2 regions of the Guyparkeria hydrothermalis genome follow, and region 1 is predicted to be linked to the other one. Evidence: predicted binding sites of a transcription regulator. Region 1 holds the regulator's gene; the other holds the start of a gene.
What was found. The regulator FliA, encoded in region 1, starts transcription of late flagellar genes. The targets are predictions, from matches to a motif close to GCTAAAGTTNNNNNNNNNNCNGCCGATA.
Positions count from the first base shown of each region.

Region 2: flgM (flagellar biosynthesis anti-sigma factor FlgM) is a predicted target of FliA. The motif match lies at 2,232-2,259, and genes of this name have one in related genera.

Region 1 covers NZ_JAJSED010000001.1:2,304,729-2,309,539, forward strand. Annotated here, with positions in the region: gene flhF (flagellar biosynthesis protein FlhF) at 1-878, shown strand, start outside; gene LV476_RS10765 (MinD/ParA family protein) at 875-1,765, shown strand; gene LV476_RS10770 (RNA polymerase sigma factor FliA) at 1,762-2,484, shown strand; gene cheY (chemotaxis response regulator CheY) at 2,597-2,983, shown strand; gene LV476_RS10780 (protein phosphatase CheZ) at 2,997-3,767, shown strand; gene LV476_RS10785 (chemotaxis protein CheA) at 3,861-4,811, shown strand, end outside.
Region 2 covers NZ_JAJSED010000001.1:95,334-100,144, forward strand. Annotated here, with positions in the region: gene ftsY (signal recognition particle-docking protein FtsY) at 1-442, opposite strand, end outside; gene rsmD (16S rRNA (guanine(966)-N(2))-methyltransferase RsmD) at 565-1,164, shown strand; gene flgN (flagellar export chaperone FlgN) at 1,174-1,653, opposite strand; gene flgM (flagellar biosynthesis anti-sigma factor FlgM) at 1,815-2,132, opposite strand; gene flgA (flagellar basal body P-ring formation chaperone FlgA) at 2,299-3,045, opposite strand; gene LV476_RS00495 (chemotaxis protein) at 3,360-4,319, shown strand; gene LV476_RS00500 (CheR family methyltransferase) at 4,328-4,811, shown strand, end outside.

The sequences.
Region 1 (4,811 bases):
TCATGGAATGGCACCGGTTCAGCCAGGCCCATCCGGCCGAGGTCTCGACTGTCCAGCGCCTGCAGGACCTGGGGTTGCCGATCGGGCTGGCCCGGGAGCTCGGCCGGGCCGCCGCCACGGCGAAACCGGAGCGGGCCTTTGTCGAGGCGCTCAAGATGCTGGGCGACCAGCTCGAGCATCGCGCCGAGGATCCGGTCGAGGCCGGGGGCACGTACGCCTTCGTCGGCCCGACCGGGGTGGGCAAGACCACCACGCTCGCCAAGCTGGCGGCTCGTGCGGTGCTGCACCGTGGCCGCGACTCGGTCGCGCTGATTACCACCGACCGCTTCCGTATCGGGGCTCAGGAGCAGTTGCGCAACTACGCCCGTATCCTTAATGTGCCACTGCACATCGCGCGAGACGAGACGCACCTGGCGCAGTTGCTCGAGGCGGTCGCCGATCGCCACCTGGTGTTGATCGATACCTCGGGGATGTCGCAGCGCGATTTCCGCATGATGCAGAAGCTCGAGGCGCTGATGGGCGCGGGCGAGTCAGTCAAGCTTCTGCTGGTCCTGTCGGCGAATGCGCAGTATCCGGCCCTCGAGGACGTCAAGAAACGCTTCGCCGGCCTGCCGTTGCATGGCACGGTATTGACCAAGCTCGACGAGACCGTGCTGCTCGGCGGCGGGCTGGCCGCGTTGGTCCGCCCCCTGGCAGGGGTCGATGGTGCGCCGCGGCGTCTGCCGCTCGTCTGCGCCGGCGTCGGTCAGCGGGTCCCGGAGGATCTCTGGTTCCCCAAGGCGGCCGACCTGATCAAGCAGGCCCTCGAGATGGGGCAGTCGCAACTCGAACATACCGACAGGGATGATCCGCTGTGGATGCTCAAGCAAGCCGGATGACAAACGCGCCCTGGGGCGGCCACGACCAGGCCGACGGCGCCCGCCACGCCACCGGCAGTCGGCCGGTGCGGGTGATCGCCGTGACCAGTGGCAAGGGCGGGGTGGGCAAGACCAACGTCTCGCTCAACCTGTCGGTCGCCCTCGCGCGTACCGGTGACCGCGTGGTGCTCATGGACGCCGACCTCGGACTGGGCAATGTCGACGTGCTGCTTGGTCTACAGTCGCGGGGCAACCTGTCCCATGTGCTGGAAGGCACGGCGAGTCTGGACGAGATCATGCTCGAGGGCCCCGAGGGCATCGGCATCCTGCCGGCATCCAGCGGCGTGGCGCACATGGCTGCGCTGACGCCCGCCGAGAACGCCGGTCTGATCTCGGCATTCTCCGAGATGCGCTGGCCGGTCGACACGCTCATCGTGGATTCGGCCGCCGGCATCGCCGACTCGGTGGTGCGTTTCGCCGAGGCGGCCAACGAGGTGGTGGTCGTGGTCTGCGACGAGCCGGCCTCGATCACCGATGCCTATGCCGTGATCAAGGTGCTTTCCCGTGAGCATGACGTGACCCGTTTCCACGTCGTGGCGAACATGGTTCGCGACGCCGCGGAAGGGCGGCGGCTGTTCGAGAAACTCTCGGTGGCTGCCAAGCGCTTTCTCGACGTCACCCTGACGCACATGGGGTCGGTGCCGTTCGACGACTATCTCCGTCGAGCCGTGCAGCGCCAGAAGACCGTCGTGCAGCTCTACGGCGGGGCCAAGTCGGCCCGGGCCTTCACCTCCATGGCCGACCGTGTCAACCACTGGCCGGCCCCCCGCGGTCCGCAGGGTCAGCTGCAGTTCTTCGTCGAACGGCTGGTGAACAACGTCGAGCTGGATCCCGAGAATCTGCTATGAACGCTCGTGCCATGTATCAGAACGTTCAGGCCGGATCGACCGAGGCACTGGTCACTAAGCACGCCGGCCTGGTCAAGCGTGTTGCCTTCCATCTGCTCGGCCGTCTGCCCTCCCACATCCAGGCCGAGGATCTGATCCAGGCCGGCATGGTGGGGCTGCTCGATGCCGCCCGCCTGTTCGACGGCGACAAGGGCGCTTCCTTCGAGACGTATGCCGGGCTGCGTATTCGCGGGGCGATGCTCGACGAGGTCCGTCGCAATGACTGGGCGCCGCGTTCGGTCTACCGCCGTCAGCGCGAGATCGCCCAGACGGTCGCCGAGATCGAATCCGAGACCGGCCGCGAGGCGCGGGATGCCGAGGTCTGCGAGCGCATGGGCCTGACGCTCGACGAGTATCACGCCGCGATGAGCGATGCCTCGACAGTGCACGTCACCTCGCTGGACCACGCCGGCGAAGGCGAGAACGAGACCTACGACGTCGCCGACCCGCACAGCCAGCAGCCCGACGAGGCGCTCGCCGAGAACCACTTCCAGCGCGATCTGGCGGGCTATATCGACGAGCTGCCCGAGCGCGAGAGACTGGTCATGTCGCTGTACTATGTCGACGAACTGAACCAGAAGGAGATCGGTGCCGTGCTCGGCGTCAGCGAATCGCGCGTGTGCCAGATCCACAACAAGGCAATCATGCGGCTCAAGACCGCCATGAACGCCTGGAAATAGGCTGCCGATCGCGGAAAGGGCTCAATCTTTTCCGCTTGGCGCCGATAGACCCTCTTACCCACGTTCTAACAAGGCAACCTGCCTGGTACTGACAACCATTCCAGGGGCGAAAATGGACCGAAACATGAAGATCCTCGTGGTGGACGACTTCTCCACGATGCGCCGGATCATCAAGAACCTTCTCAAAGAGCTCGGCTTCACCAATATCGAGGAGGCCGACGATGGCCAGACGGCGCTGCCGCTGCTCAAGCAGGGCAACTTCGATTTCCTGGTCACCGACTGGAACATGCCGGGCATGACCGGCATCGACCTGCTGCGCAATGTGCGTGCCGATCCGGGACTGGCCGGCCTGCCGGTACTGATGGTGACCGCCGAGGCCAAGCGCGAGCAGATCGTCCTCGCCGCCCAGGAGGGCGTGAACGGTTACATCGTCAAGCCTTTCAACGGGGCCACACTCAAGGAGAAGATCGACAAGATCTTCGAGCGCGTCGAATCGTAGGGGCGCGCGAGACATGAGTGGAGCAGACGAACAGGACTTCCAACCGCTGGTCGACCGCGACAAGCGACTGGCCGACGCCCGTGCACTGGTGGCAGCGATCGAGAACGAGGATGTCGCCGGCGAGGCGCGTCTGATCGGCGATCTCACCGCCGCCTATTCCGGCAACATTTTCGACGAAGTCGGGCGCATGACCCGCGAGGTGCACGACACCCTGCGGAGTTTTGCCGAGGACGAGCGCCTCGGTGCCCTGGCCCAGGACGAGATGCCCGATGCGCGTGACCGGCTGCGTTACGTGATTACCCTGACCGAACAGGCGGCGACCCGCACCCTCTCGATCACCGAAGAGGCCTCGCCCATGGCCGACAAGATCATCGATCGATCTCAACGGCTGAAGGACGAGCTGGCTAAAGTCGCGGCCAGCGAGGCCGATAACTCCCGACTGGAGAGCGTGGTCGAATCGATGACCCGCTACCTGGACTCGGCGACCGGCAGTGGCGAGCGTCTCAGGGGGCAACTGACCGAAATCATGATGGCCCAGGAGTTCCAGGATCTGTCCGGGCAGCTGTTGATGCGGGTGATCGACCTGCTCGAGCAGCTCGAGGAGAAACTGGTGGGACTGCTGCAGATCACCGCCCCGGTGTGCGGCAGCAAGGCCGACGGCGCCAAGGGCGGCAAGACCGAGAGTGCCGAGGACGGCGTCGGGCCGCAGCTGCCCAATGCCGGCGACAACGTGGTGAAGAACCAGGACGACGTCGACGATCTCCTGGCCAGCCTGGGGTTCTGACTCCGGCCGGACAGGAGGCAGCCCGCCGAGCGCGGTCGGGCAGGACACGTGGCCGCGGCATGAGCCGCGCCACAGAGTGAATGAGAGGCAATCATGGCATTCGAACCCGACAACGAGCTGCTGCAGGACTTCCTGATTGAGGCCGGCGAGCTGCTCAATGGACTGGATCAGCAACTGATCGAGCTCGAGCAGTCGCCTGATGACGCGGACAGGCTCAACTCGGTGTTCCGTGCCTTCCATACCGTCAAGGGCGGGGCCGGCTTCCTCGAAGTGCATCCGTTGGTGGAGGTCTGCCACCGCGCCGAGGACATCTTCAACCTGCTGCGCAATCACGAGATCGCCATGAACAGCCGCATCATGGACGTGATGCTGCAGGTGATCGACGTGCTCAACGGCATGTTCGACGACCTTCGAGCCGGTCAGTATCCCGAGGCCGTCTCGCCTGCTTTCCTCGACGAGATCGAGGGCCTGGCTCGTCAAAGCGATGAGCCGGCACCCGGCGAAGCGCCGGCGGCCGAGCCTGCCGCCGAGGACGAAGCGGTCGTGGCAGAAGATGACGCCTTCGACCGGATGCTGGCCGATCTCGATGCCGCCGAGTCCGACCAGGCCCCGGCTGCGGAGTCGAGTGGCGCTGCCGACGATGACCTGATTACCGACGACGAGTTCGAAAGCCTGCTCGACGAGCTACACGGCAAGGGCCAATTCCAGGCCCCGACGCCAGCTGCCGCGCCCGAGTCCGAGGCCAAGGCATCGGCGGCGGCCGATTCCGACGAGATCACCGACGAGGAGTTCGAAGCGGTTCTCGACGAGCTTTACGGCAAGGGCAAGGCGCCCACGGCAGCGGTCAAACCCGCCGAGGCCGTCCCGCAGCCCAAGGTCGAGCCGGCGCCGAAACCGGCGGCGTCCACTGCAAGCGCGTCCGGGTCAGGCAAGCCGGCGGCCAAGGCTAAGCCGGCCGAATCCGCCAAGGCGGCGGAGACCACCGTGCGGGTGGATACCGAGCGACTCGACGGCATCATGAACCTGGTCGGCGAGCTGGTGCTG
Region 2 (4,811 bases), 2.2 Mb from region 1:
TCAGTGCCATCGTGGTCTGCTGGCCCACGTCGGCCATGATCAGACGGGTCTCGAGTTCCTCGAGCATGTCCTCGTCGATCTTCTTCTTGCCGAGGAAGAGATCGCCGAGTCCCTCGGTCAGCCCAGAGCGCGTTTTGGCCAGACGGCTGAACAGGGAGCCCGAATCCTCGCCCGCCGGTTTTGGGGCAGGGGTGGAGGCGGTGGTCGGTGCGGTGTCGGATTCCTGACGCTGCTTCTGGCGGTCGTCCGGCTCCGGGGTGCTCGGTGTCGCGGGAGTCGCGCTCGCTGTCGGTTCGGCGGGACTAGGGTCGTCGCCGGGCGGCTCGGGCGATGCGTCGGCCTCGGCGGGGCTGGTTTCGTCGCCGCTCAGGGGCGCTGACGATTCTTCCGGCGCCTCGGCGACGTCTGTCTTGCGTTTCTTGCGTCTGAGAAATCCGAACATGGAGCGTGATGGTACCTGGGTTGGCGACGGGGTGTTCCGGGGTAGCTGCCCCGCGCGGCGCCGACGAAGTTTATCATGCACCCTCTGGCCGACAGCGACTCGTTCTAGGGAGGATTTCGTCGATGCCCAGTACCGCCAAGGGGCGCCGCCCGTCACGCGGAGAGCAGGTCCGGATCATCGGTGGGGAGTGGCGGTCGCGTCGGCTGCGCTTCCCGGCGGCCCGCGACCTGCGTCCGACGCCTGACCGCGTGCGGGAAACCCTGTTCAACTGGCTGGGGCAGACCGTGACCGGCTGGCGCGCGCTGGATCTGTTTGCCGGCAGCGGGGTGCTCGGATTCGAGGCCCTGTCGCGCGGCGCGGCATGGGTCGGGTTCGTCGAGCAATCGCCACGCGTCGCTCGTGCGATCGCGGAGAACCTCGAGCAGTTGGGTGCGGATCACTCGCGGTACGTCGTCTGGACCCGCGATGCGCTGAAATGGCTTGACCAACCCAAGCTGGACGATGGGTCGATTGATCTGGTGTTTCTCGATCCGCCGTTCCGGCAGCCGGCATTGCTGCAGAACTCGCTTGAGCGGGTGGCCGCCGCCCCTTGGCTTGCCGAAGGAGCGCGGGTATTCGTCGAGGGCGCGGATCTGGATGCGCTGCGGCTGCCGGCGGGTTTTGTCGTCAGTCGGGAAACGCGTGCCGGGGAAAGCCGGTCGGTGCTGTTGGCCCGGGAGTGAGGTAGTAAGTCAGGCGTCGCCCAGCGTGCGCCCGCGTCCACCGGTCTGGCTTTCGCTTCCCTTGGCGGTATACAGCGAGCCGCCCGATTCGTCGCGCTGCAGCAGGAAATCGATCCGCTCGCCGAGAAACTGGTCGATGCGCCGCAGTGCCATGAGGTTGGCCTGAGACAGCTGACGGAAACGGCGGGCCATTTCCTTGAGATCGGCCCAACGGTTTCGGGTGTGCTCGGGCTGCTCGGCCAGGGCGTTTTCCATGTCGTCCGTGCCGATTGCCGCGGTCCATTCCAGACGAGCCTGTTCGGCCTCCGCCATGCCGTCGTTGTGCTGACGGATTGTCTCGAAGACTGCGTCGAATTCGTCCAGGGGCGGGGTGTCGCTGCGGCGCAGCAGGTCGGCGAGGCGCTCGTGCTGGTCGAGCAGCGCCTCGGCGTGCGTCTGCATGCTAGTCAGCCATGACGGGGCCGGATCGTTGGGAGTGGATTCGCTCATCGTGGCGTCGCGCTCGGCGGGTGTGGTCTCAAGGTGAGTCCCGGCGTGCCGGGTTCCGAGGAGCATACGTCATTCCCCGGGACGCACGAAGCCCCGGGCCGGCGGGGTGCCGGCCGGGGTGGGCGGGATTGTTCCCGCTCGTCGAGCAGGGCAGATCGCCGTTACAGATTCTCGAACTGGCGCAGCCGCTCGGCGATCTTCGCGGAGTCGACCTGATATTCGCCCTGGCTGATCAGATCCTTGATCCGGTCGACCTTGCCCTGATCGAAAGGCGCGGTCTCCGCCAGCGACTGGCCGAGTTCACGAAGCTGCGATGCCCCGCTGGAAAGTGTCACGGCGTCATCCTCCTTGATGCTCGCCGGCACATCGCCAGAAGGACGTTGCGACTCGCCCTTGGCCTCGCTGCGGCCGCGGGAGGAGTCTACCGACGAGTTCTGGCCCAGATTGCGCGGGCCAAAGCCGTTGATTTCGTTTGCCATGGTGCTTGATCCTTCCTGTCTCGGACGACATGTCCGCGCCGCCACCGAGGCGACAGTGCAGGAGTCTAGGTTAACGTAAATGTCCCTTCGCACTTAAACCATCGGCGGTTCCCGGGAAAACTTTAGCGCCGACTGAAATACTTTTTCAAAGCGAGGGTTGTATGGCTCAACCGCCGATCGCATCCACGGTCCGGCTGTCGATGACCACGGCCTCGATCACCTTGCCCGAGCGGGTGTTCTTCACCCGCACGCGCTGACCCACGCCGGCTCGGTTCTGGACCTCCCCGGTCGAACCCACCACGAAGCCGCGCGTGCCGGCCTGGATGGAGACCAGGTCGCCCCGATCGACCACGGCGTTGATATCGAGGTCGCGAGCGGTGACCAGATGGCCGGACTGCAACGGTTGGGTGGCCATCATGCCGATGAGTTCCCGTGGATCGGTGTAGTAACGCTGTCGCGCCCGGTTGGCGTCGACCGTTGCCAGGCTCAGGTCGGCTGCGGTGATCACGTCGCCCCGGGCGAGCGGGCGGGCGGCGACCACGGCCTGCTGGCGGCGGGTGAGTTCGATCGGAACGTAGATGCGCCACGGCGAGCTGCCGTGGCAGCTTACCTTGACGGTCTGCCGCCCGCGGTTGAGGTTGAGCGGCCGGCCTTCGTTGATTTCCAGTGCCTGGTCGCAGACGCTCAGCCGCAGGCGGGGGTCGAGCCGGTCAGCGCGCAGGGTGAGGTTGCCCCGGTCACCGCCCTGTCGATCCAGATATCGGTCCATGGCGGAGGCAACCTGCGCCTGGACGCTGGCAGGCGCCGCGGGGGCTGCCGCCGTGGCCTGGGCGGCAGCCAGCAGCGCGGCGGCCGTCACCAGCACAAGCGCGAGGAGACTCGCCGCACGCCGATCCGGTTCGCGCCTTGGCATTGCATCGTTGGGAGAGGGTAACTGGGTCATGAGAAATGGGTCATGGGAAAGCGGCAGCATGAACGGGTTGGATTACGCCGCTGGATCTTGCATTTACCATGCCACCGCGCCCGCATGCGGCGACCGGCACGCAAGCGGTGTGTGTCTGCGCTACCATGCCCTGACAGTCGGTCCGCCTACCGAAAACAGGCAGGAATGGGCGGGGTCCCAGCCTCTCTCCCGGTGGGCTAAAGATTGTCTCCCCGGGGCCGATACGACGTCTGGAAAATACAAGAATCAGCCAGCCCACCAATGCCACCAAGGCAGGACAAGTCGTGAAAAGCAACGTGATGTCATCAGTCGATTCCCGCACCCAGCTCGCCGGCCGCAACCGACTCGAGCTTTTGGTGTTCGGATTGGGCACGGATCAGCGCTTCGGGATCAACGTCTTCAAGGTGCGTGAAGTCATCCGCTGCCCGAAACTGACCGACGTGCCTCACTCGGACAGCTCCATCCGGGGTATTGCCGACGTTCGCGGTCACACCATCACCGTCATCGATCTGTCGGAGGCCATCGGCAAGGGGCGGATGACCGAAGAGCAGGTGCAGGACGCGTTCGTCATCATTACCGAGTACAACCGCGCGGTGCAGGGCTTTCTGGTCCACTCGGTCGACCGCATCGTCAATCTGTCGTGGAAGGAGGTGCTCACCCCGCCGAGCGGCACCAACAACTCCAATTTCCTGACGGCCGTAGCGCGCATCGACAAGCAGCTGGTGGAGATCATCGACGTCGAGCAGATCTTCGCTCGTGTCGTCGGCGTGGCCGAGACCGTGTCGGACGAGGTGATCGGTCAGTTCGGCGAGATCGCCAAGGGCAGCGACCTGGTGCTGGTCGTCGATGACTCGGTCGTGGCCCGCAAGCAGGTCGAGAGCACGCTGGAGCAGATGCACCTGCACCCGGTGGTCACGAAGAACGGGCAGGAAGCGATCGACACCCTGCGTCGCTGGAAGGAGAAGCAGCCGGAGCAGCTCGAACGGTTGGCCATGGTCGTCTCGGACATCGAGATGCCGACGATGGACGGCTATACCCTGACGTCGCTGATCCGCCAGGACCCGAAGCTCAAGAGCCTCTACGTGATCCTGCACTCCTCGCTCTCGGGTGTGTTCAACGAAAACATGGTCAAGCAGGTGGGTGCTGATCGCTTCATCCCGAAATTCCATCCGGACGATCTCGCCCGCGTCGTGGGCGAGGCGCTCACGCACCATGAGGTGCATCACGCTGTGGACGAGGCTTGACCGCGGGCATGAAGGCCGAAACCTTCGCCCGATTCACCGCCTTTCTCGAGCAGCACAGCGGAATACTGCTGAGCCCGGACAAGCAGTACCTGGTGGAAACGCGGCTCTCACGAGTGGCGCGTGCGCAGGGGCATGCGTCGGTGGAAGGGTTGATCGAGACGCTTCTCTCCCGTCGCGATCGCACCCTGGCGCGCGACGTGGTCGATGCGATGACCACCAACGAGACGCTCTGGTTTCGTGATGGCTACCCCTTCGCGGCCCTGGAAAAGAAGTTCTTCCCCGAGGCCGTTTCGGCCAAGAAATCGAGCTATCGCATCTGGTCGGCTGCCTGTTCCACCGGGCAGGAGGCCTTCTCGATCAGCATCACCGCCGAGGAACAGCGGGTGCCCTTCAATCTCGAGATCGTGGGCACGGATATCTCCGAGGCGGTGGTCGAGAAGGCGCGCAAGGGCGTGTTCGATGACCTGTCGCTGGGGCGCGGGCTCTCGCCGG